2 linked regions of the Prosthecobacter debontii genome follow. The protein of the gene in region 1 interacts with the protein of each later gene in a pairwise test. Links are inferred from orthologs where the notes say so. Each region holds a gene or a part of one and is shown on either strand. Other genes may lie near its edges. The genes, in order: rfaD and menB.

Region 1 (9,716 bases):
AAACCGCAGTGGGTGACGGAGGGCATTTACGGCCTGCTACGTTATGCGCAGAAGCAAGACTGCTGCGGCGTGTTGGAGAAGAGTTGGTTAGCGAAAGCACTACTGGCCAAGGATTACCCCGCCGAGAAACATGGCTTTGTGCTGGAGCTGATGGAGAAATTTGAAGTGGCCTTTGCCCTGCCTACAACCAAAGACGCCGAGCCAACGCGCTGGCTCATTCCCGAACTGTTGCCGGAGGTTCAGCCTGCGGCGTTCATGGAGTTCCGTGGCAAAGACGTCAAGAGACTGCGCTATACCTACCCCGAAGCTTTGCCACCAGGGCTGCTGCCTCGCCTGATCGTGCGCACCCATGAACTGAGCCAACCTCACCCCGAATGGCGCTGGCGCAGTGGCGTGGTGCTGGTGTGGAATGGTTGCCAAGCTCTGGTGCGGCTGGATCGCTCGCAAAGGCAAACCACCGTGGAAGTGATCGGCGGCCCCGATGAGCAGAGGCAGGGTTTGTTTGACATCATCCGATCCCATCTCGTGACCTTGCATGGGAAGGTGCCCGCAGTCGAGGAAGTGCAGGCGGTGAATGACCCGGAAAAGTGGGTCGCCATGCAAGACCTGCGACTGGCTGAGCGAGATGAAGACGACACGATGAAGATCACCGTGGGCGAAGGAGCCGAAGCCAAACGCATCAAGCTGCCCGTTGTGGAAACCCTGGACACGGTGGAAAGCAAAGAGTCGCGCATCGCCACCGGGCCCGAACCCGAGAAGCGCATGCAACTCTTCATCAGCTATGCCCATGCGAATGAAAAGGAGATCGCTCCGATCAAGCCGCACCTGACGCTACTGAGCCAGCGCGGTTACATCCAGGTTTGGCAGGATCGCGATCTCATCGCCGGGGAATGCTGGGAGACAGGTATACTCGATGCCCTGAACAAAGCCGATATCGTGCTGCTGTTTTATACCACCGCCGCGAGAGTCTCGAAATTCATCCAGGAAACGGAACTACGCATTGCCCTGGAACGCTCCGACAAAAACGAATGCAGCGTGATCTGGGTGCCGCTGGAACGCTCCGATTTAGATACTACTCACGCCCTGGAATCCCAACTCAAGAAGCTCCAATGCGCTACCCGAGATGCCAAGTGTATCTTTCACTTCGATCACCCATCGACAGCATGGGTGGAAGTCGAAGGCTCCATCCGCAAAGCCGTAGAGAAACGGAGGAAGATGTGATCCCCGAAAGTAGCCTGCACAGCCCGTATACAGATTAGTCGGAGGAGTTAACTCACTCCAAAAATCACCGCCCCAGCCCCAAAAGCGCAAGGGTTTGGTCTGGGCTCCCAACACCAAACGACACCTTCAGGCGCTTTCTGTATTGCCACGGTGACTTGCCAGGGGGCGTATATGCCTCTAAAGAATGGGTTCCCTTTCCTTTCGTATCCTTTCAGTTCACCCCCAACCCCCGTTTTTCTAAACCATGATCAAACTCACCGGCATCGCAGATGAAGCAGGCGCGTCTCTGGACGTGCAAATCCAGGCCCACCAGGAACTTGGCTGGGACAGCATCGAGGCCCGTGTGGTGGAGTTCGACGGTGTGAAGGGGAACCTGCATGAGATCCCTGACGCGGTTTTCGACAAAGTCGTGGCACGCCTGGCCGAGAAGAACATGAAGGTGAGCGGCTTTGGCTCCCTGATCGGTAACTGGGCCAAGAAGATCACCGATGACTTCAGCATCACCGAGGCGGAGATCAGCCGCGCCATCCCACGCATGCAGAAGCTGGGGGCCAAGCTGATTCGCGTGATGTCCTATGCCGTCTGCAAGGACGACGCGGGCAAGGATCTAGAAGAGCAATTCGCTCCGGAGCGCATCAAACGCATGATCGAGATCAACAAGCGCTTTACCGATGCCGGTCTGACCGTCGTTCACGAAAACTGCATGAACTGGGGTGGCATGAGCCCGACCTACGTGCAGCGCATGGCCGAGGCGGTGCCAGGGATGAAGTGGGTGTTTGATACCGGTAACCCGGTCTTCATCGATGACCGTGATCGCCCCGGCCAGAAGCAGGACGCCTGGGCCATGTATCAGGCAATCAAGCCTTTCATGGCACACGTACACGTGAAAGATGGCATCTGGGACAAGGCCAAAAATGACGCGGTTTACACCTACCCAGGCGAAGGCGAAGGCCAGACGGAGCGCATCATGAAGGACCTCGTGGAGACCGGCTATGAAGGCTACATCAGCATCGAGCCCCACGTGGCCGTAGTCTTCCACGGAGCCGGTGCCGCCGATGATCTCTCCCCTGAGCAGAAGGCCAAGGAGCAATACGACAGCTACATCAAATACGGCAAGCAGCTCGAAGCCATGCTGAACAAGCTAGGCGCCAAGCTGGGCTGATCCCTCGGGCCGACGTCTGACGACGACAGCCACCTGAAGCCGCGCTTGAACGAGCGCGGCTTTTTCTTCGGGCCGGTGCCGTGGCAGAAAGAGTCAGACCCTGCGCAACTCTGAGGACTGAGCCGGGTTCATGGAGACTGAACTTCGGGAACTCGGGTTCCGAGGTTGCACCCCTAGCGATCCCATGAAAACTACCCGCATGAAATCTCTCCTGGCTCTCCCTGCCCTGCTGACGCTTCTGACTGCGACGGCTCTGCACGCCGAACCACCGGCCGCACCGCCGAAGGGGGACCGTGAAGGCATGCCCCCACCGCCGCCCCACTTCGGGCCCCCAAAAGGCGGCGAGCGTGACTCCAAGCGGGACTGGGACCGAGGGGGGGATCGTGGCGACCGACGTGGTGGAGGCGGCAGTGGCATGCCCGGCTTTGGTGGCCGCCCCCCGATGCGCCATGACGCCTTTGATAAACTCCCGGAAGAAGATAAAAAGCGCGTGCGTGAGGCCCTGGATAAAGTCTGGAGCCGCCCCGAGGTGATCGCGGCCAAAGATAAGGCCATGCGTGCCAATGAGGAGATGCGCGATACGATCCGGGAATCCCTAACCAAGATCGACCCCGAAGCCGCGGCGATCCTCGAACGCATCGAGCCGAAAGATCACTTCGATCCGCGAGAGCTGCCTCGACTCCCCGCCACCGACTCCCCTGACTTTCCGAAGGTGATGGTGCGGCGCATGGGCATGGAGTTGCAGAGTTTTTCCCGACCTGAACGCCGGGACGAAACCCGCAAGCTGCATGAGCGCGTGATGACCTTCCCCCAGGTGCAGGAAGCCCTGGCCAAGCTGGAAAGCTCCACAGGCGAAGAACGCGTCCAAGCCACCCAGAAGCTGCGCGAGGTGTATCGGGAAGCGATTTTCAAAGAGTTCCAAAACGCCCGCGAGCGTCGTGCCGCCGATGGCAATAAGGACGGTGGTCCAGGCCCAGGTTCGCCAGATGTGAAACCAAGGCCCGAACCTCAACGGGACGAGCAACCGCAGCGTTAGAGGATCAGGCCTCGTCACCGAGGCGCTTGTCACCGATCAGATAGCCCTGCACATAGTCGCGCACAGCTTCATTCAGAGTGTAAAGCTCTTGGGTGTAACCGGAACTGCGCAGCTTGGCGATGTCTGCACAGGTGTAATACTGGTATTTGGATTTGAGGTGTTCCGGCATCTCCACAAACTCAATGTTAGGCTCCTTACCCAGGGCGGCAAAGATGGCCTGCACGAGTTGCACCCACGTATGGGCTTGGCCGGAGCCAAGATTGAAGAGACCGTTGGCTCCGGTGTTTTCAGCCAAATGGAGGGTCATCTGGATGGCATCCTTCACATAGAGGAAGTCACGCATCTGCTCCCCGTCCTTGTAGTCGGGGCGATGGGATTTGAAGAGCTGCACCTTTCCGGTGTTGAGGATCTGCCCATAGGCCTTATGCACCACGCTGCGCATGTCGGCTTTGTGGTCTTCGTTCGGGCCATAGACATTGAAGTATTTCATGCCCGCCACCTGGTTGAGCATGCCCGTGCGCTTGGCGTGCAGGTCGAAGAGGTGCTTGGAATAACCATACATGTTCAGCGGGCGCAGGCAATGCAGGTCCGCCATCTGATCATCCATCCCGCACTCACCATCGCCATAGGTAGCGGCTGAGGAGGCATACACGAAACGCGTGCCATGGCTCAGGGCCCACTGACACAGGATCTTGGTCAGCTCATAGTTATTGCGCATCAGGTAGTCCGCATCCTTCTCGGTGGTCGCCGAGCAGGCGCCCAGATGCAAGATCACATCGAAGTGGCCCAGGCTGTCGGGGGAGGTGCGGATGTGCTTCTCCAGATCCCCACCATCCACATAATCATGGAAGCGAAGCGGCACGAGATTTTTCCACTTCTCGTCCGTGCAGAGACGGTCTGAAACGATGATGTTTTCGCAGCCGCGGCGGTTGAGCTCCCAGACAAGGGCGCTGCCAATGAATCCGGCGCCACCGGTGACGAGAATGCGGCTTTCAGGGGTAAGGGTCATCCCAAGGGGATAGCGAGGACTGCCCAAGTTTGCAAGATACGGGTGAGCGGATGGCGAAGATTGCGGAGTTGTGACATGGATAATGAATTATCTTGCCCTCACTGAAATTATCCTTTACGGGCGGACACCTATCCCATGAGAAGCCTTTCTCCTCTCCGCACACTGCTCAGTCTATTTGCCTGTAGCCTCGTTACGATGAGCACCTATGGCCAGACCCCTGCGGCGGGCACTGCGGATACCACCTTTAGCTCGGATGGTCAGGCCATCGCCACCCTGCCAGGCTACACCTCCTCAGCACAAGCGCTCGCTGTTTTGCCCGATGATAGTGTGATCGTCGCGGGCCACTCCTGGGCTGGTGGAGCCGGTTACAAAATGGTCTTGGCCAAATTCAAATCGAATGGAGATCTCGACACCGAGTTTGGTTCGAATGGTTATGCCCTGTATAGTCCCTTGCCTGCAAACAACTACACCATCCGTGCGGTGAAAGTGCTTTCAACGGGAAGGATTCTCGTCGCAGGCGATTACGGTACATCGGTGTTTGTGGCCCGCTTTCTCAGTAATGGGCAGATAGACAGCTCCTTCTCATTCAATTCTTACAGCTTCACTTTTGCGCCAACCGTGACGGGCATGGCCCTCCAAAGCGATGGCAAAATCGTGGTGAGTGCGGATCTCTACCGCTCCAGCGGAGATACGGATGGAGTGATCCTTCGGTTCTCCTCTGGAGGCACACACGAGTCCAGCTTTGCGAACTCCGTAGGCTATTACATTTTCAGTGGGGCCGGCCTGCAAACAGCGCGCTGCGTTTGCCTCCAGGCCGACGGTAAGATCCTCTATGGCGGCACCAGCAGCGGCATCAATCACTATATAGGCAGGTTAACCACTGCTGGAATCGCGGATACAACCTGGGGCACCAGCAATGGCCGAATGGTCGTCTCTGCGTCCTCTGTGGGCACGGAATCCGTAGAAGCGCTCACGCTCGATAACAATGGCAACATCATGGTGCTGGTGGCCAATGCTGCGACAGGAGAAGCCAACGACGTGGTGCTGACGCGGCGAAGCTCAAATGGAGCCGTGGATGCGACCTTCTCAGAGGATGGATTTCTCGTCACTACCCTGGGCGGGAGTGAGAGCCAGCCCACCGATCTCCTCATTCAAGCCGACGGACGCATTCTGGTGGTGGGGCGACAGCCTTCGGGGGTCCTCACAGCCCAAGTGAAATTGCGCCGATTTGAATGGAATGGTGATGTCGATACCACCTGGGGCACCGATGGTTTATCGGCTCACACGGTCGGGACTGGGGCAGCCTTGGTCGTCGAGGCCGCCTTAGACTCGGCTCAGCGAGTGGTTATCGCCAGCCAGGCGACCGAGGGGAGTTTCCTCCAGGGGTTAGCGGCCCTGCGACTAAATCCTGGAGCCCCCGTGCCTGAACTGGCCCTGACCATCACGCAATCGCCCCAGTCTCAATCGGTCAATGTAGGTTCCTCCGTGACCTTGGACGTGACGGTGGATCATGCGGGCATCCTTCCTGTGATCTATTCCTGGTATAAAAACGGCACCACATTGCTGAGCCGCGGGAGTCAATCGAGCTATACTTTTAACTCGGTGACGACCTCCAACGAAGGCTCATATCATGTCGAAGTGAGTAATGGTCAGGGCAAAAAAATCAGCAACACAGCCACCCTCACCGTGCGTCAGCCGCCGAACCTCAGCAGCTTCCCTCAGGGAGAAGTCGGGCTGCTTCAGAACTCCAGTTCAAGCTTGACGGTCGTTGTCACAGGTCGCCAGCCCTTCACTTACCGCTGGTATCGCGACAACGAGCTGGTTTCCACCCAGGGACCCATGTATTTTAGCTATTCGAATTACAGCTTCACCAATGTGACGCCCTCCATTGAAGGCTCCTATCATGTGGTGATCAGCAACAGCGATGGGGAACAGACGAGTGAGACTGCCACGGTAAAAGTCTTGCCAGATCCCTCCGTCGCAGGCGAGCAAGACGTCTTAATTACCCTTGGAGAGCCGATCTTTCTTTCCCCAACTTTTCTCACCCGCTACGAGTATCGCCTTTCTTGGACAAAAAATGGGAAGGCCATTAAGTCCCAAACGCCGAGCGAAGCCAGCTTTTACATTTCCGAAGCCAGCCTCGCCGATGCAGGCAACTACAAGGCCATCATCAAAACACTCGTCGGCTCTGCCGAAAGTGATCCAATGCAGGTGGCCATCGTGAATCCCCGAGCCAAGACATGGGTGGCCAGCAAAGGCAAAAAGTTCAGCCTTTCCATCCCAACCGCAGGTTCCGGCCTTACTTTTCAGTGGTTCAAAGGAAGCACCCCTGTGACCGGTCTCAAAGCTGGCACACCGCAACTTGATTTCACAACGGCGGAGGAAGTCGATGCCGACAATTACACCTGCCAGATCTGGCTGGGAGAGAAGACACTCATCACGGAAGTACAGACCCTCAAAGTGGTCGATTCAGTTCCGACACTCGATGAACTTTCCCTGCCCGACGCTTACATCGGCGTCGCTTATGAATGGCCGCTCCCCTTGCCGGAAACGGCCAGCGGATTGGAGGTGAAAGGCTTGCCGGCAGGACTCAGCTTTTCCCAGGAAACACAAGCCATTTCTGGCGTGCCGACCAAGGTGGGCACGGCCCAGGTGTCCATCACCGCCATCAACCCGATCGGACGTTCAACCACGATCAAGACTAATCTCAACGTCATGCCATTGCGCGATGGTATCAGTGGACGCTTTTATGGTCCACTCAACACCGGCGAGGCTGAGGGGATGATTGACATCCAAATCACAGCCTCGGGTGCCTATACGGGTAAACTCAGCCTGAGCAAAATGTATGGCCAAGTGATCAAGTCCTCTTTCAAAGGGCAGTTAACCACTTCCGTACCAACCGGAGAGGAACCGAATGCTTACACAGGAACCAGTGAACTTTCACTCAAAGGCTATTACGCCAAGACGGGACTGGCGACGATACGCATCTCCGTCACCCCCGAAGCCCTGTCTGGAGACATGGACATTCCTTATGATTCCGATGGTTACCTTGAGACGGACTCTGCAAGTTTCTATACACTTCATTGTCCTTGGCAAAAGTCTTCGCCTCTCGGAGCAGCCCATCTGGGTGTCTTCAATATCAACATGCCGCGTTCCTACTATGGCAGCATGCCCGAGGGCACGGGTTATGCACGAGTCACGACAACTGCGGCTGGAATTCTTTCCCAAACAGGCAAACTGGCCGACGGCACTTCCTTCACCACGTCCGGACCTGTCACCAAGGATTTCACCTCCTACGGCATTACCTTTCTATACAAAAACTTAGGACGCTATTCCTATGATTTCCAGCTTCTTCCAGGAACCTCTGGCCCTGAGTATTTGAATGCTTCCGTCGCCGGTTCATTCCGATGGAGGAAAAACTTCCTGTCGTTTAAAGGCCAAAAAAATTATCCACTCAGTTTCGATGGTCAGCAGTCGATCACTGGCGGTGGTAAATACCTCAAACCAACCCATCCTGAATTGGGCGGGCTGATGATGAACTTGGTGGAGGCTCCCCTCAATGTCTATATCGATGGGCCTTATGGCTCCACCACAGCGACCCTTACTTCCTCTCATACCATTCGTTTCGATCCCTCTGAAGAAGTCAATCCGGCGGGCATGAGGTCGGTTAAATTCAGTGCGGCGACAGGACTCTTTTCCGGCTCCGGGAAATTCATCGAATATAACGAATATTATGACGAAGAAACCGGGGAACCCTATTACAAGCCTTTGGTCCGCTCTCATACTTGTGAAGGCCTCGTCATCCGTGAACCGGACAGTCTAGGTTCATCCGCAGGAGGATTCAGTCTGCTTGATGAATGGCAGTACTTCGACGAGTTGGAGAAAACGATCAAACTGAAAGTCTCTTATCCCGTCTCAATCTATTCGAATCACTGATCAAGCGCGATCTCCTAACTCCATCAAAACCGGGCTTCTCCTCGAGAAATCCGGTTTTTTGTGGCTCTGGAGCTAGTGAAAACAGCGGCATTGGGACGCCTCCTGTCTATCCCCTCGACCTAGAATAGAATATGCCTCGATTCGTCCGCTGCGGGTCAGGTTTGCTGTCTTACAGGGACTCTTTCCACACGGCCGGATGCATAAACGTCGAGGCCGGATCTTGGCCAATATCCAGCCCAGCGACCGTATCCATGACCATCCCATCCGTGTAACGGAGGGCAGGATAGAGGAAAACTTCGCCACCGATTTGAAGTTTCGGGATCAAGGCCGCCCCATAGTGCTCCACCTCCCAGTTCAGCAGCATGGGCTCTTCGTCGGTAAATGTGTCCATGGGGCGCTCAATCCAGCCGACGAGGCCACTGTCGTTCAACAGATCCCAAACCTCTCCAGTGACGAGATCCACCTTCACCGCGAACCCTCGGGTGCAAGACTGTTCGGTCCCAGGGATTTTTGCCACGGCTGTTAGGGCGAGAATAATATTCTGACTTCCTGTTTGGGAAGGCACCACGTCATATTGAAAGCCAAAGCGCAGCGGATGATCTGGCACCAGGATTTCTCCAAAACTGACAAGATCAAAGCTGGCGAAAGCGACTTCGGAACTGGCAAGCGGTGCGGGAGTGTGCATGGCAAATTTCAAACAGTTGTCAGGATTTTGTCATAGATACTATCAAACATCAAATATTTATGATATTTATTTAAAATGTGAAAATATAAATAAGTCTTAAATATCGCCGTAATTAGCATAGCTTGAGGTCCCACCTCATCGCTACCCTAACTACGCAACACTCTTGTAACCAGCAGGTTACAACGCAGGAGTCAGGCCAAGTTTTCGACCCAAGCCACAACAGCCACATCTGCTGGAGCAAGATCGGGGCACAAAATATTTTTTTTAAAAACCCAGGCGAGCTCGCTGTGCTCATGTGCAGTGGGTTTTGGGCTTGCCGATGCTAGCTCACATAAGAAGGGATGCAGGCAGATGCGCCCCCATTCATAGGCATGAACGACGGGTGGACCTACCGCTAAGATGACAACCTGACATCCCAGCTCCTCCATCAGTTCACGATGCAAGGCTTCCTCGGCGGTTTCGCCAGGATCAATCTTACCCCCTGGAAACTCCCACATCCCCGCCAGACTTTTACCCGGCGGCCTTTGGGCTAAAAGAATCTGGTCTCCCCGCCGGATGATGGCGCACACGACATCGATAGGAGCAGCAGAGACAGACATGATTTTAGCTGACGTGGGACGGAGATTCCCCATACTCCCGCCATGCGCCCTGAAAAAGTGAAATTCAT
Region 2 (9,618 bases), on another replicon or contig:
GTTATGAGTTTGGCGCACGTATGTGTGCTGTTCCAGATTTTCTGTTCGCTCAGTTCACCGCCTCGTTTCTTTACCTCATGTCCATCTACGACCGCGACTACATGCGCTCTGGACCTCCACCTTTTGGGGAGTGGATCCGTGAGAGAACCGCATTCCAGTGGTTGTTTGCCCTGAATGTGATGGTCTTCGTTCTCCAATGGGGATTTGATTTCGCCTGGGTGCGCGATGCCCTCACTCAAGCCCCCCTGCGCCCAGCCGGGGGCATCAGCGTGGATGAATTGGCCGATGGACATTTTTGGACTCCCTTCACCCACCTGTTCGTGCATGCCGGTTGGTGGCCGTTTTTGGGCAACATGCTGCTGCTGTGGTTTGCCGGGCGGCGAGTGCAGGCCCTATACAGTGGCCGCAGCCTCGTCTTCCTCTACTGCATTGCCGGGTTGCTGGGTGCGGCCGTTCAGCTTGCCGTCTCCGCCTACGCGTTGAAAAATACCGGCTCACTGTTGATGGGGGCTTCCGCTTCTGTCTTGGGGCTGGTCCTGGCTTATGCCGTGGCGATGCCGGAGGAGGAAGTACCTCTGCTGGTGATCAGCCAGCGTGCCTTTGCCCGTCTGCTCATGGCCGTCAATGCGGGTGTGGCCGTGCTTCTCCTTACCGGGCACTTGCCCGAATGGGCTCAACTGACGGACTCCAACTGCTTTGCTCATCTAGGTGGTGGCTTGGCCGGTTGGTACTATGCCCGTTCATTGGGTTATGGCCGCGCGCAGAGACCGCGTCCGTATCTGGAATTCCGCGAGCGTGAAACCGTCACCGGCTCATCTCTCCGCCGTCGCCCACAGATGGCCCGCACCCGTCCGGCGGCTCGCCGCCCCGATGTGGATGTCGATCTGGAAGCCGTGCGCCGAGAGAACCCGCAGAACGATCCGCTGGTGGACCTGATGAAGGATGAAGTCGATCCCATCCTCGACAAGATCAACGACCACGGCATGGGCAGCCTCACCGAAGACGAACGCCGCACCTTAGAGAGGGCGAGTCGGCGGTTTACCAAATAAAACACCCCAGGTTTTTTAAACCTGGGGTGTTTGATGTCTTGGTCTTAAGGCAGGCGTGGGAACTTGCTGAAGTCGGGTTTCCGCTTCTCGACGAAGGCGTTTTTACCTTCTTTGGCTTCCTCACTCATGTAGTAGAGCAGGGTCGCATTGCCCGCGAGGTCAAGCAGACCCATCTGGCCATCGCAATCGGCATTGAGGGAGGCCTTGAGGCAGCGCAGCGCCAACGGGCTGTGCTGGAGCATCTCACGGCACCATTGGAGAGTTTCTTCCTCCAGTTTTTCCAGCGGGACGACGGTATTCACCAAGCCCATTTCCAGGGCCTGCTGGGCATCGTATTGACGGCAGAGATACCAGATCTCCCGGGCTTTTTTCTGCCCCACGATGCGGGCTAGATAACTGGAGCCGAGGCCGCCATCGAAGCTGCCGACCTTGGGGCCGGTCTGACCGAAACGAGCGTTTTCGGCGGCGATGGTGAGATCGCAGACGACATGCAGCACGTGACCACCCCCGATGGCGTAACCCGCGACCATGGCGACGACGGGCTTGGGCAGGGTGCGGATTTTGCGCTGCACATCCAGGATGTTCAGGCGCGGCACACCATCATCACCGACGTATCCGGCATTGCCACGGACCTTTTGGTCACCCCCGGAGCAGAAAGCCAAAGGCCCTTCGCCACAGAGAATGATGACGCCGACCTCAGGATCTTCATGCAGGATGTCCAGGGCGATGAGCATCTCCTTCACCGTCTGCGGTCGGAAGGCATTGCGCACTTCCGGGCGATTGATGGTGAGCTTGCCGATGCCGTCGGCGGTCTTTTCAAGCTTGATGTCTTGGAAGGTCTGAATGGTGGTCCACATGGTCGGTGAGCGATGGTTTGGGCAAAAGCAAACGACTGCCAGCTTCGTTAGGCGACGAAGCTGGTGTAGCGCTGAAGCTCGCTGAGACGGCTGGCCACATCATCTTTCGTGACTTTCTGCAGCTTGTGAGTGCTGAAGGCTTCACAGGTGTAGCTGGCGGTCACGCTGCCATGGACCACGGCCTGACGCAGGTCTTCAAAGGAGGGGGTGGTTTTTCCTTGGGAGGAAAGCCAGCCAGCCATGCCGCCGAGGAAGCTGTCGCCAGCGCCTGTCGGGTCGAAGACGGAATCCAGGGGATAAGCGGAGCAGGAGAAGAACTGGTCAGGTGTTTCGCCGAAGAGATAGCTGCCGTGCTCGCCGCGTTTCACGACGACGAAGCGGGGGCCTTTGGCCTGGAGCTTACGTCCGGCTTCGACGAGGTTGGTGGTGCGGGCAAATTCCTTGGCTTCGCCGTCATTGATCACCAGGAGATCGATCTTTTTCAGCACATCGTGCAGGCGCTCATTGGCGATGCTGATCCATAGATCCATCGTGTCTGCCACCACGAAGCTAGCGCCAGTGCATTGCTCCAGCGTCTGGAGTTGGTTGTCCGGGCTCATGTTGGCCAGGACGGCGATTTTGGCTTCAGCGGCGGACGCTGGCACTTTAGGAGCCCAGCTTTCCAGGACGTTGATCCCCACCGCATGGGTGGTTCGGTTGTTCATGTCTTCGTGGTATTCCCCTGTCCAGGTGAAGGAGGCACCGCTGCTACGTTCCAGACCATCCAGCTGAATGCCTTTGCTGCCGAGGAGATTCAAGTGGGCCTCAGGGAAGTCATGTCCGATGACACCCACGATGTGCACGGGCTGGGTGAAAATGCTGGCGGCCAGGGCAGCGTAGGAGGCGGAACCACCGAGCAGATTATCCTGAGAATCCTGAGGCGTTTTGACGTTATCCAGGGCGACGGTTCCGGCGATGATGACTGACATGGGATAATTGAGCGTGTGGAATAGTTCTTGCAGCAGGAGCCCGGATTTTCATAGGTGATCCAGGTCCCAGGGCGGCGGAGTATCCGTTGGCCCTCTCTGGTGTCAATCGTTCATCCCGTTGCTTTCCTCTTCCATGCGTTTTTCGATCTGTCTCATCGCGTTGGCCTTGCTGCCGATGATGATCATCGCTCACGGATGGTTTTATGCGGAAAAGCAGCAGCCAGGCTTGCAAGCTGCCGCACTGGAGGTGTTGCAGACGCATGGCATCAAGGCCGCCGTCGCGGATCTTCGTTATCTGGATCTGCGCATCGCAGGCAATGCTCCCGATGCCACCTCTCTGGAAGCGGCTGAGCAGGCCTTGGCGGTCTTCGGGCCGCTGCGTCTCACGCGAAGCGATTTGGTCATTCCCGCTGCTTTACATACGCAGCTGCAGGGAGCCACCCTGACGATTTCGGGTTGGCTTCCCAAGGACGCACGTATCCAGCATGTCACCCAATTGTTGAACAAGCTTCGGCCGGACCTCACCATCCAGACGGAGGAGGTGAAGTCGCATCCTCGAGTGTTCTGGCCCGAAGGGGAAAAAGCTCCGCTGACCGTGGAGAGCCGCTTACTCGCCCCGCTCGTGGGAAATCTTCGGGTCACTCCGTGGCTTGATCTTCGCCGCGATGCTCAAGGGCTGCATGCGGCAGGGGGGCTACCCGCCACGGGCCTGCGAGGTCAGTTGATGAAGCTGTTGGAGCCTCTCCAGGCTGAGCAACTCCTGGAGAGCACCCACACGATGCCCGCCACCTTCACACAGGATCAGGATGTGATCCCGTTACTTGAGGCTTTTTTTGCGGAACCTGGGCCTCGACACATTCGCTTTGAAGAGGGTGACGGCCCGTTGTTGGAAGGCTCGGCGACACGCCAGTTGGAGGCTCAATGGCTCGCGCTCTTGCGTCCGGTCACCGGTGGCAAACGGGTTCGCTCCCACCTGACATTTTATCCCTCCGTTTTTCATTTGCCGGGGCGCAAGCTGATCTCACCTCTCCCGGCTAAAGTAGCTTCTGAGTTGGCTGAAACACTCCAAGAGACGCCGATATCCTTTTCTACAGGTAGCGCGACCCTGAGCGCCACGGAGCAAGCCCGCCTCGCGGCCCTCACTCCCGCGCTCCTGGCCGCCGGACCTGCGGTGAAGTTGGTCATCGGCGGTCACCTTGACCCAGGCTCCGCTTCTGCTCGGGATCAATCTCTGGCTCTCGCCCGTGCTCGGCAGGTGCTGTCCTTCCTGGTCGAACAAGGCCTGCCAACCAGTGACGTTCTGACCGTCGCCTTTGACTCCGTTCCTCCGGGCTCACCTGGCGCTCTGGCGGCCCCCCACACCGTGGAGATTTTGCTTCGTTGACCTACGCTTTCCTCATGAAATTTGAGATTACATCCCTGGAGACTGAGCCGCTGGTCTATTTTCTCCTTCACAGCGCCATCTTTGTCACAGCGGTGTCATTTATCTTCTTTTTGTTAGGCCTATGGTTCGGGGCCCTGACCTGGGGACGGTATAAGAAAAAGAACCGGATGCAGCAGGAGGAGATGCGTGGTCTGCGTGAAGAAGTGGCAGGATTGAAGCGCAAACTCACGGAGCAAGTCATCCGTCCAGCCACCGGGCCCCTGGGAGAATCGCCGCCAGCTTTGCTCACCGAAGTCCTGCCCAAACCTTCGGAGATTTTTCCGGAGAGGGCGGCCAACTCCACACCCGAACTCACGCCCAAGACAGCATCTGCGCCAGCGCTGACTCTGCCTCCTAGCGCGGGCTCTGCCAAAGCGCCGACTGCCCCCCCACCCGAGGCGACGAAGCCCGCACCTGCAGGGGCTGAGCCGGAGAGTGAAACGACACCTCTACCCTTACCTCTGATCCCTGAGTTGGCCCCGATTCCTGGCATTACCCACCACACGCCGGAGCAGGTGGCGGAACTCCTCAGCCCGCGTGAACCAAAGTCCCCAGATCCTGCGCCTCCACGTGTCACGCGTGAGCTGCCTGAGCCTAATGACGTGGAGCCTTTTTCCTTCCTTTTATCAGATAGCCAGGAAGGGGATTTTCTAGGCTCATCGATGGAACCCGAAGAGCCCCTTGAGGCGGAGGTCGCTCCGCTTTCACCTCTCCACGCCATCGCTCACGCCGAGCCCCCGGCGGAGTCTGTCGAGGCCGTGGCTCCGCCTTCCGTCACCATCCTTCCCGAGGTCGATGCTTCGCTCGGCTTGGTTTATCGTCAGAGCCCTGCCGTGGTGGAGGATCTCACGCGTGTGCGGGGGATTTCACCGGCTCTGCAAAAGCGACTGCAAGAACTGGGCATCTACCGGCTCCAGCAAATCGCGGGATGGAGCCCAGCGCACATCCGAGAGTTCTCACGCCGTCTTGCTTTTAAAGATCGCATCGAGCGTGAACGTTGGGTCGAACAGGCCCGGCGGTTGATGGATGGGTGAGAATTGGATGGGGTATCGTTACCCAATAACCATTCGAAGGAGGCCCAAGAACGAAGCACCATAGGCTGCGACGAGAACCCAGAAGAGAAAGGGATGCTCATGCTGATGCACAAAGCCCTGGATGAATAAGACCGTGCCTTCACGAATCGCATGAATGATCAACCATCCAATGATGGCCAGGAAGGGAATGGCCAAACAATGCGCCGGACTCGACGGAGGACTTTCCGATAATTGCAGACTAGTGACAACCAGGATGGCTCCAATGATACCAATGATCCACGATACACAAAGACTGGCTTTTGATCGTGGAGGCTCGACTACACTATAAATTGAAACTTTCATCCAAAGGCGATCCCCGTGGTGAGATGCAAAAGCCGCTACAATGAAGCTGATTCCAACCACAGCGGAGACCAGGCCTCCGTCAGCAAACAAGCCTGCTCGGGATAAACGTGAAGCCAGCAACCATCCAACGGCGAAACCCACGATGACACCAAAGATCAAATGCAATCCCCAAGCTATCCAATCGGCCTTGAGTGCTGGTGGATGCTTGTCACGCTGCTTGTTAGACATGAGCGTGACCTCGTATCGATTGAGGGTGCCTCGACTCCTTCTTACCGCTCGCGTGATGAAGGTGCGTTGAGGAATTTTTTCACCTCATTGAAGATCCCATCGGGAGCGACCTGTTGAGCATGATCGCGCACGCCTTCGAACCAACTGTTCATGGTCGGTGCGTGACTGCGGGCGACGTTCAGCAGCAGTTCCATGGTGATGGGCACGGGCTGGCCGGTGTGAATGGCGGCCGACAGGGCCAACTCGGCGGCCCGATCAAACACCCATTTCAGATCTGCGCCGGAGAAGCCGCCTGTGGCATCCACCAGGGTCGGGACGTCGAGGTTGGAAATCGGTTTATCCTTGGCGAGGAGACTGATGATCTGGGTGCGCGCGAGGGCATCGGGCGGCTGCACGAAGATGGCTTGATCGAACCGACCTGGACGACGAAACGCCGGGTCTAGAGCCCAAGGCTGATTGGTGGCACCAATGACCAGCACGCGCTGATTTTCCCGCAGACCATCCAGTTCATGGAGAAACTGATTCACCAGATTGCGGAGCTGGCTCTCGCGCACATTGCGGCGATCCTGAGCCAGGGAGTCCAGATCATCGAACACCAATACGCAGGGAGCATTGGCCCGCGCGGTTTCGAAGATCTGATGCAGGTTACGCTCGGTGCTGCCGAAGTAGGGGTCGAAGATCTCATGCAGGCCGACAGAGAGGTAGTTGCAAGGAACTTCTCCCGCGACAGCGCGCAGCACGAGGGTCTTGCCGCAGCCTGGAGGGCCATAGATGAGGATACCGCCACCGGTGCGGCGGCCATAGGCCTTGTAGAGATCGGGATACTGAAGAGGGTAGATGATCTTCAGGCGAATCTCTTCCTTCAGCTCATCCATGCCGCCAACGTCGGCAAACGTGGTTTCAAAGCGATTCGGGTCACCTGGGGTAAAGAAGGTCTCAGGCCGCCAATCGTAGGGAGGCTCTTCCAGGGCGTCGTCGTAAAACTCCTGGGAAGCTTCACCCTCATCCAGGCCGTCATTGGGCATGCTCGGCTCTGCCTGGGTCGGGGTGGCCGGGGAGGTCCGGCGGGCATCCCTGGCGGTGCGGCCGAGTTCACGCTCGAGAGCAGGATCGCTCATGGTGCCGTCGATTTGCGCGGCGAGGTCGAAGTGTTCGATCGCTCGTGCCCGGTCATTTTCACTGAGATAAACACGGCTCAGCAGTAGGTGTGCGGAGGCATCGTCGGGCTCCTGGAGTAAGACACGCTCCGCCCGCACGGCGGCACCGGAGGTATCTCCCTCCATGAATAGGACGCGAGCGATGCCGAGCTGGGCGTCGGTATGATCAGGATCCAGCGCCAACACGCGCTCAAAAGCGATGCGTGCATCCTCGAGTTGCAGCATCTCCAAGCTGGCACGGCCGTAGAGCAGGAGAAGGGAAAGGTTATCGGGCGACTGCTCAAGAGCGTCACGGATGGCCTGAAGAGAAGACATAGCCTATGGGGGAAAGTGGAAGGGCCGGGGCCGCACTCACACCCCATGAAATAAAACCGGCTGGCGTGGGATGCGAGAGATTTCTTTCAGATAGACACGACTTCCACGTTCAGGGTTGAAAACCCGTCTCATCTGGCCCTTCATGCACGCTTACCCCGAATCCTCCGTTCCTCCCGCATCACCATGATTTTTGACTGGATCGCCGCCGCCCGCCCCAAGACTCTCGGTGCCGCTATCGCGCCGGTGGTGGTTGGCTCCGTTTTGGGCTGGAAAATCGGCGGGCAGTGGAGTGGGTGGCTGCTTTTTTGCACCCTGGGCAGCACCATCGCCCTCCAGGTGGCCACGAATTGGTTCAACGATGCCCTGGATTTCAAGAAGGGGGCCGATACCCAGGCGCGCATCGGTCCGCGTCGAGTCACGGCCTCGGGTGCGATCTCAGGTGGTCGGGTCATGGGGGCCGCCTGGTTCATGCTGGTTGTGGCGGCCCTCCTTTCGATCCCGCTCATTCAGGCTCGTGGCATGGCCATTGTGGCGATTGGGATTCCTTCCCTTTACTTCTGCTACGGCTACACCGGGGGCCCCATGCCTCTGGCTTATCGGGGGCTCGGCGAGCTGTTCGTGATTTTGTTTTTTGGTTTCGTGGCCGTGTTAGGTTCAGCCTTTGTGCAGTCGGGCGAGTGGCTGGAGGGCGGTCTTGTGGCGGGTTTTCAGATCGGGTGTCTCTCCACGGTTTTGATCGCCATCAATAACCTGCGGGATCAGGCGGAGGATCGCACCACGGGGAAACGAACCCTGGCCGTGCGTTTCGGCGTCACCTTTGCCCGACTGGAGATCACCTTTCTCATCCTGGCGGCGCATGCGGCAGGGGTGTATTGGTGGCAGCACGACTTCCCCAGCGCCTTCACCACGCCCCTGGCGGTCGTGCCGGTGGGGCTCTTTTTGATCCTGCGTATCTGGACTCACGCGCCCGGGCCGAGCTACAATCGCCTTCTGGCACTCAGCGGCATGCAACTGCTCTTGTTCGCCGGATTGTTTTGCTGGGGCGTATCTAGGGTGAGTTTTAATACTGGGGAAGGGCTCGTTGAGTCAGAACGGAGGTCAGGGCAAGGCGCGAGCGCCGTGCCTATATCCTCTGCGATCTTGGCCCAGCGAAGCAACGCCGCCATGGCCTTCGTTCTGACTCAACCCGGAGGGCCCGTGAGTAAGGTGCCGAATAGCTGTGTTGAACGCCTTGGAGCTATGTCACCATAGCCCCATCGGCGTTCGCCTTGCTCTTCAACACCTTCTCACGGGCGAGCCTCTCCCCAGTATTAAAACTCACCCAAGGACAGACCTGACCTCACTTTGATGGCCGACCAGACCATTTACATCTACGAGTATCTGCTGCGCAGTGGTGTGGCGCTGAATTCAGCCTCGCATCGTCGGGTTTTCCCGGGGGCCTTGATCCGGGTTGGGGCAGGGTATGGCTGTGTGCATCCCTGGCCGGAGTTTGGGGATGCGCCGATTGAGGAGCAACTGCGTCTGCTGGCTCAGGGAGAAACGACACCCGTCACGGAGATGGCGCTGCGCTGTGCCGCCGTGGATGGCGCGGCCCGCGAAGCTGGAGTCAGCCTCTTTGCCGGGCTGGAGATTCCCCGCAGCCATTACTCCTGGAGCTTTGCTCGGGATACACAGCCGCAGTTTGAAAAGCTTCTCGAGGAGGGGTGGCCTGCGCTTAAAGCCAAGGGCTATGCGAACTACGGGGAAACCACGCGCTTTTTGGAAAACTGCGCGCGCCTGTCCGATAATCCCGATCTCCGCTTCCGAGTGGATTTTAACGGCTGTCTCGATGCCCAGGCCTTCCAGAGTTTCATCGAGTTCATGCCCGTGCGTGTGTATCGGCAGTTGGATCTCGTGGAGGACCCCTTTCCGTATGAGGCTCAGGCCTGGGTGCACTGTCGCCAGCGTTGGGGCGTGAAGCTGGCTTTGGATAAAGGCTGGCGCGCTGGCACTGCGGGCTTTGACGCCGTCGTGGTCAAGCCTGCTCGGCGAGATTGGCGCATCGTGGCTGAGACGCACCCGACCAGCCCTCTCATCCTGACCTCGGCCATGGATCATGCCCTCGGCCAGATGTTTGCAGCTTATGAAGCGGCCGTCGCACGCCGAGAGCTCGGAGATCGTATCGGCCTCTGTGGCCTTAGCACGCAGCATCTGTTTGAGCCGGATGCTTTCTTCGAACGCATCCGAGTGCGAGGTGGCTGGATGA

The links.
Region 2: the proteins of rfaD (region 1) and menB interact in binary tests that used the Escherichia coli proteins (3 or more experiments, as listed by UniProt). The link is inferred for Prosthecobacter debontii from one-to-one orthologs.

What each region holds. Positions count from the first base shown.
Region 1 is NZ_FUYE01000013.1:74,691-84,406, reverse strand. What follows is about bases 2,427-5,291. They hold rfaD (ADP-glyceromanno-heptose 6-epimerase), read right to left. Parts: upstream 4,429-5,291; coding sequence 3,424-4,428; downstream 2,427-3,423. Other genes in these bases: B5D61_RS17690 (immunoglobulin domain-containing protein), read left to right, coding at 4,564-5,291; B5D61_RS17700 (hypothetical protein), read left to right, coding at 2,583-3,419. Outside these bases: B5D61_RS17710 (COR domain-containing protein), read left to right, coding at 1-1,221; B5D61_RS17705 (sugar phosphate isomerase/epimerase family protein), read left to right, coding at 1,466-2,383; more of B5D61_RS17690, read left to right, coding at 5,292-8,364; B5D61_RS17685 (hypothetical protein), read right to left, coding at 8,534-9,049; B5D61_RS17680 ((deoxy)nucleoside triphosphate pyrophosphohydrolase), read right to left, coding at 9,241-9,648; B5D61_RS17675 (VOC family protein), read left to right, coding at 9,691-9,716. UniProt on the Escherichia coli protein: Catalyzes the interconversion between ADP-D-glycero-beta-D-manno-heptose and ADP-L-glycero-beta-D-manno-heptose via an epimerization at carbon 6 of the heptose.
Region 2 is NZ_FUYE01000004.1:236,035-245,652, forward strand. The notes cover bases 1-2,767. They hold menB (1,4-dihydroxy-2-naphthoyl-CoA synthase), read right to left. Parts: upstream 1,907-2,767; coding sequence 1,094-1,906; downstream 1-1,093. Other genes in these bases: B5D61_RS07660 (rhomboid family intramembrane serine protease), read left to right, coding at 78-1,049; B5D61_RS07670 (PfkB family carbohydrate kinase), read right to left, coding at 1,954-2,767. In the rest of the region: more of B5D61_RS07670, read right to left, coding at 2,768-2,874; B5D61_RS07675 (OmpA family protein), read left to right, coding at 3,008-4,258; B5D61_RS07680 (hypothetical protein), read left to right, coding at 4,273-5,331; B5D61_RS26180 (hypothetical protein), read right to left, coding at 5,350-5,526; B5D61_RS07690 (ATP-binding protein), read right to left, coding at 5,943-7,373; menA (1,4-dihydroxy-2-naphthoate octaprenyltransferase), read left to right, coding at 7,557-8,624; B5D61_RS07700 (hypothetical protein), read left to right, coding at 8,721-9,618. UniProt on the Escherichia coli protein: Converts o-succinylbenzoyl-CoA (OSB-CoA) to 1,4-dihydroxy-2-naphthoyl-CoA (DHNA-CoA).